Linked DNA regions of Vreelandella piezotolerans. Each later gene encodes a partner of the first gene's protein in a complex. Links are inferred from orthologs where the notes say so. Each region holds a gene or a part of one and is shown on either strand. Other genes may lie near its edges.

The links.
Region 2: the proteins of dapF (region 1) and GYM47_RS11595 are in contact, whole or in part, in a solved structure (PDB 5YGU), measured with the Escherichia coli proteins. The link is inferred for Vreelandella piezotolerans from one-to-one orthologs.

Annotation. Positions count from the first base shown.
Region 1 is NZ_CP048602.1:3,739,351-3,742,570, forward strand. Bases 103-3,102 are described here. They hold dapF (diaminopimelate epimerase), read right to left. Parts: upstream 2,020-3,102; coding sequence 1,186-2,019; downstream 103-1,185. Other genes in these bases: GYM47_RS17195 (tyrosine recombinase XerC), read right to left, coding at 103-451; GYM47_RS17200 (DUF484 family protein), read right to left, coding at 444-1,169; lysA (diaminopimelate decarboxylase), read right to left, coding at 2,019-3,102. Outside these bases: more of GYM47_RS17195, read right to left, coding at 1-102; more of lysA, read right to left, coding at 3,103-3,220. UniProt on the Escherichia coli protein: Involved in the succinylase branch of the L-lysine biosynthesis and in the biosynthesis of the pentapeptide incorporated in the peptidoglycan moiety. Catalyzes the stereoinversion of LL-2,6-diaminopimelate (L,L-DAP) to meso-diaminopimelate (meso-DAP).
Region 2 is NZ_CP048602.1:2,527,884-2,530,953, forward strand. The notes cover bases 24-2,873. They hold GYM47_RS11595 (RNA pyrophosphohydrolase), read right to left. Parts: upstream 1,771-2,873; coding sequence 1,276-1,770; downstream 24-1,275. Other genes in these bases: ptsP (phosphoenolpyruvate--protein phosphotransferase), read right to left, coding at 24-1,189; GYM47_RS11600 (histidinol-phosphatase), read left to right, coding at 1,934-2,590; GYM47_RS11605 (GGDEF domain-containing protein), read left to right, coding at 2,590-2,873. In the rest of the region: more of ptsP, read right to left, coding at 1-23; more of GYM47_RS11605, read left to right, coding at 2,874-3,070. UniProt on the Escherichia coli protein: Master regulator of 5'-end-dependent mRNA decay.

The DNA of each region.
Region 1 (3,220 bases):
AACGCAGACCGCTGGAGTAGAAAAGCTCCAACATGGCCTGGTCACGAAGCGAGAGCGGCGAGCCGTCGTGGGGAGTGTCCAGAAAGCGCGACAGCGCGTCTACGTCCAACGGTTTGGGCAGGTGGCTGGGCTGCTTGGGGGTGCGCAACAGTTGAATCGGGTTATCCACCAGCACATGGCGTTCTACCAAGGCATCGGCGAAACGCGACAGTGCCGCGCGACGGCGGGCCAGCGTTCGGGGCGCCAGCCCCCGGCTACGCTCGGTACCGAGGAAAGCTCTTGCCAGCGTCGTGTCCAGCGCGCTGGCCTGAGTCACGCCGCGCTGGTCAGCAAACTGACAAAACGCCGCCAGATCCTGGCGGTAAGCCGCCACCGTTGCGGGACTGGCGTGAGTCGCCAGTTGCGCTAGGTACTCTTCAACGGCGTTTGTCAGCGTCGCTTGGCTAGCCATGCTGCTCCACGCCGTGGGGGGCTAATCGCAGCAGCAGGCGCGCGACGATATCGCCCAGGTACTCGGTAAATAGCGTATCCATGCTGGCGCGATAGCTGTCGGGGTCGGGGCTTGCAAGCAGCAAATAGCCTAGCGGCTCTCCGGCCGAGAGTCGCGTGATGGCACAGGAGCCCGCCTTGCGGGGCGCTTTGGTATGGGGCAGCAGACACTTCCAGTCGCTGACGCTTAGCTTGGCGCAGCGGCTGGTTCGACCATCCAGCAGCGCTGCCAAGCGGGCGCTGGCGTGCTGATCCAGCACGTGGCGCGGTGGCTGAGGCGGCGCCGGTTCCGCATCGCTCAACGAGGCGGGGCACCACAACGCCATCGCGGGGGTTTGAAAACGCTCGCTCAACTGCGTCGCCAGCGCTTGAGCGAGGGCATCGCGGTCTTCCGCTTCGACCAAGCTGAGCAGCGTCTCCCGCAGTCGGCGGTACTGCGACTCATTGTGCCGCGCGGTTTCCAACAAATGCTCAAGCCGCCCTTCCGCCGTTTCGGCGCGCTGGCGAAGGTCGATCACCAGACGCTCTAATAGCGATACGGCGCCTTCGATATGCGGATGCGGCACTTTGAGTTGCTGCAGCAGCCCTTCACGACCAATGAAAAAATCGGGGTGTCGGGCCAGCCAAAACGCTACTTGATCCGGATCGAGCGTTTTACGCGGCTCAGGAGCTTGAGACATCGCCGTTCTCCTCGCATTAGTTGAGTGATACCCGACCGTCAAACACCCGCGTGGCGGGGCCCACCATGACCAGCGACGCCTCAGGGCCCGGCCACTCGATGCTGAGTTGCCCGCCGGGCAAATGCACTTTCACCGGACTCTTCAAAAGACCCTGACGAATACCGCTGGCCACCGCCGCACAGGCACCGGTGCCGCAGGCCAGGGTTTCACCGCTGCCTCGTTCGAATACCCGCAGGCGAATTTCGCTGGGCGAGACCACCTGCATGAAGCCCACGTTGACCCGCTTGGGAAAGCGCGGGTGCGCCTCCAACAGTGGCCCCAGGCGCTCCACCGGCGCGCTATCGACATTCTCGACCTGGAGAACCGCATGGGGGTTGCCCATGGAAACCACACCAATCTGCAGCGTCTCACCGTCGGCTTCCAGCTCGTGCAGCGGCTGGTCACCCGGCGCCTCGAAAGGCAGCGCGGTTGGGTTGAAGCGCGGCCTGCCCATGTCCACGCGTACCATGCCGTCGTGCTGTACGTGGAGCACCAGCGGGCCTCCGGCGGTTTCGACGTGGATGTCATGCTTGTGGGTCAAGCGCTGGTCGCGCACGAAGCGGGCAAAGCAGCGCGCGCCGTTGCCACAGTTCTCCACTTCGCTACCGTCGGCGTTGTAGATACGGTAGCGAAAATCCATGTCCGGATCGCGGGGCGGTTCGACGATCAGCAGCTGGTCGAAGCCAATGCCGAAGCGCCGGTCCGCCAGCTGGCGAATCTGCTCGTCGCGCAGGCGCGCCCGCTGGGTGACCAGATCCACCACCATGAAGTCGTTGCCCAAACCGTGCATTTTAGTGAAGTGCAGCAGCATCAGCGCGCTCCTTCGGGCAGCAGCGCCTCGCCGGCCCACAGGCTTTCCAGCGCTTCCCGAGCGCGCACCACGTGAAAGGTATCACCATCCACCATCACTTCGGGGGGACGGGGACGGCTATTGTAATTGGATGCCATGACGAAGCCGTAAGCACCGGCGGAGCGCACCGCCAACAGATCGCCCTCGGCAATCGCCAGCTCGCGCTCCTTGCCCAGGAAGTCGCCCGTTTCGCACACCGGCCCTACCACGTCGTAGGTGGCGGTGTCCCGTGCTTGGCGGGTGTCCACCGGCACGATCGCCTGCCACGCCTGGTACAGCGCTGGGCGAATCAAGTCGTTCATGGCCGCATCGACGATGGCAAAGTTCTTGGTCTCGCCAGGTTTCAAAAACTCGACGCGGGTGAGCATCAGCCCAGCGTTGGCGGCGATGGAGCGGCCCGGCTCGAACAGCAGCGTCAACGTTTCACCGCCTTCCCAGCGGGAGAGGCGCGCCAACAGCTGGCTGGCGTAGTCGAACGGCTGGGGTGGCTTCTCGTCGCGGTAGGGCACGCCCAGGCCACCGCCTAAATCGAGGTGGTCGATCTCGATGCCGTGCTCGCGCAGGCGCTCCATGAGCACCAGCAGGCGCTCCAGGGCATCCAGGAACGGCGCAGTTTCGGTGAGCTGTGAACCGATGTGGCAATCCAGTCCCGTCACCCGCAGGTTGGGCAGGCTAGCGGCCAACTGGTACACCTCCAACGCGTCGTCGACGGGAATGCCGAACTTGTTGTCCTTCAAACCGGTGGAGATGTACGGGTGGGTACCCGCGTCCACGTCGGGATTGACGCGCAGGGATACCGAGGCGACTTGGCCCAGCTCCCCTGCCACGGCGTTCAAGCGCTCGAGCTCGGGGCGCGACTCGACGTTGAAGCACTTGATGCCGACCTCCAGCGCCCGCGCCATTTCCTGGGGCTGCTTGGCGACCCCGGAAAACACGACTTTGCTGGGGTCACCACCGGCTTTTAGCACCCGTTCCAGCTCGCCCACGGAGACGATATCGAAACCGGCGCCTAGGCGGGCCAGCAGGCCCAGCACGGCTAGGTTGGAGTTGGCTTTCACCGCGTAGCAGATCAGGTGCGGATGGCCGCCCAGCGCTTCGGTGTAAGCGCGAAAGTGGCGCTCCAACGTCGCTTTGGAGTAGACGTAGCAGGGCGTGCCCAGCT
Region 2 (3,070 bases), 1.2 Mb from region 1 along the record:
CCCGGTGACCATCCAGCACCACGGGCGCGCCATTGAGACGCGGCAACGGGAGATCGACCATACCCAAAACGGTGGGAATCCCCATCGCGCGTGCGACGATGGCGACGTGAGACGTGCTGGAGCCCCGCACCGATACCAACCCTTTGAGCTTGTCGCGGGGCACTTCGCCCAGCATGGCTACGCTGATTTCATCGCCTACCAGAATGGCGTTATCCGGATAGGTTTCTGGGGTGGAAGGCGTATCTTCTTGAAGATGCGCCAGCACACGGCGGCCAAGATCACGGATGTCCGCCGCTCGTTCACGCAGGTAGTCGTCATCTACCCGCTCCAGGTACTGAACGTGGCGGCGAACGACATCGGCCAGCGCCCCAGGCGCCCACTGCCCTTCCCGAATTCGTTTTTCGACTTCTTCGGAGAGTGCCGCTTCGCCCAACATCTGTTGGTAGACGTCGAACAGCGCCAGCTCTTGAGAGGAGATACGATTGACCAAGCGCTCTGCCGCCGCACGAATCTCATCGCGGGTTTTGCCAATGGCCTCTTTCAAGCGAGCGATTTCGTACTCTTGGTCGCTGGGAATCAGGTCAGGAACGCTGTTGAGATCGGCGGGCGGGGTAATCACCACGGCTTCGCCCATGGCCATGCCGGGCGACGCCGCCACGCCTTTGAACATGGCTTGGCCACCCGGCAGTGCCGGTCGCGAGAGGTTGCCTGTGGCCAATGCATGCGCCAGAACACCGGCTAGCTGGGCGGCCATGGTGACCAAAAAGGCTTCGTCTTCGTCGTCGTAGCGGCGTTTTTCCGCTTGCTGCACCACCAACACCCCGAGCATGTGCCGCTGGTGGATGATGGGCACCCCTAAAAAGCTGGAGTAACGCTCTTCGCCCGTGGCTTCGAAGTAGCGAAAATGGGAGTGCGACCGCGCATCTTCCAAGTTGAGCGGCTCGCTGCGTTTGGCCACCAGCCCCACTAGGCCTTCCCCCAGCGGCAACACGACACGACCCACGGCTTGGGTACGCAGGCCAATGGTTTCCATCAGCACCAACGACTCCAGCTCTTTATCGTAGAGATAAAAGGAGCACACGTCGGTCTGCATGGCTTTGCGTATCCGGCGCACCATGGTCGACAGCGCGGCGTCGAGGTTTCTTGCGCCATTCACTTCTTGAATAACGCGTCGCAGCACCTCAAGCATGGACGTTTTACTATTCACTATTATTTGCCTCGCTGAGGGATTCTCCCGCCGGTGACCGCTGCGTTTACCCCGCAACGGTGCGCGCGTTATCCTTCATCATCTTGTGCCAAGCGCTGCACACGCGGGGAAAGCTCCCGGAGTGCGCGCCGATAGACCTCTCGTTTGAACGGTACTACCTGCCCAAGTGGGTACCAGTAGCTAACCCATCGCCAACCGTCGAATTCCGGCTTGGGCGTGGCCGTCATACAGATGCGGTTTTCTTGGCAACGAATTTTGAGTAAAAACCACTTCTGCTTCTGGCCGATACACACCGGCCGTGAGTGGGTACGAATCATGCGTCGTGGCAGACGGTAGCGCAGCCAGCCCCGGGTGCAGGCGACAATATCAACATCGTCGGCGGTTAGGCCGATCTCTTCGTGGAGTTCACGAAAAAGCGCTTGTTGTGGAGTCTCGCTTGCTTTGATGCCTCCCTGGGGAAACTGCCACGCATTTTGCCCTACACGACGCGCCCAAAGCAGCTGCCCCTGGCTATTGGCAATGATAATGCCAACATTGGGGCGAAAGCCGTCAGCGTCGATCACGGACATCACCTTCATAAATTTTCAGTTGTCCCCATTTTTCCATAAGGGAGACAACCGTATCAATACAATATAACGCTAAGTGGTTAAACCCAGGTGACTCTGCGATAATCCCGCGCTTTGTGTCGCTTATAATTAACGAACATTGACCGTCAAGGGGAGCGCCGTGAGTCTGGCCATTTTCGACCTGGATAATACGCTGCTATCCATCGATAGCGATCATGCCTGGGGGGAGTTTCTGGTGGAGCAAGGCGCAGTGGACCCGGTGGCCTACCGCGAGGCCAACGAGCGCTTTCTCGCCGATTACAATGCCGGCACGCTGGATATGATGGCGTTTCTGGCGCTGGCGCTGAAACCGCTGGCTGACAATAGCCCAGAGCAACTTGCTGCTTGGCACCAACAGTTTATGATTAGCAAGATCGAGCCGAACATTCTACCCAAGGCGGAAGAGCTGCTGGCGCGACACCGCACCAAGGGCGATACCTTGCTGATCATTACGGCCACCAACCGTTTCATCACTGGCCCGATTGCCGAGCGGCTGGGCGTGGACGACCTGATTGCCGTCGACCCCGAGATGGTCGATGGCCGTTACACAGGACGCGTGGCCGGTGTGCCCAGCTACCGGGAAGGCAAAGTCACCCGCTTGGAAGCATGGCTGGAAGGGCAAGAGTGCACCCTCGATGATGCGTGGTTCTATAGCGACTCCCATAACGACCTGCCGCTGCTGGAAGTGGTCGATAACCCCGTCGCCGTAGATCCTGACGATACACTTCGCCAAGTGGCCGAAGAGCGACACTGGCGAATCATGAGTTTGCGGGATTAATGGCATTCGACCCACCTACCCTATTAACGCTAACCATCGCCATTGCCGCTGCAGCGGCGCTTTATTTGCTGATGGAGTGGCGTGGCGCTCGAGAACGGGCGCTGCTGCTATGGGCAGCAGGGTTTGCCACGATCACGGTGGGCTCGAGTCTTTCACTGCTACGCGCCAATGGTTTCTTCCTGGTCGGCGTGTGGTTTGCCAATGGCCTGCTGATCCTGGCCCACTGGCTCTTCTTGCTGGGCGTCTTGCGCTTCGTCGGCCAACGTCCCAGCCAGGCCTGGTGGCTGCTGGTCGTCATCTGGTGCGCACTGCTGCTACTCCCCGCCCCCTTGACCAGCTCCAAACTCTATCTGGCACTCAATTCGTTATTGGTAGGGCTGCTCGCCTTGAGGGCCAGCTGGGCGCTCAAACTGGAGTCCGGCAGCGCCACTCTCGGCACTCGCCAATTGCACTACGTCTTGTTGATTCACGGTCTTTTTT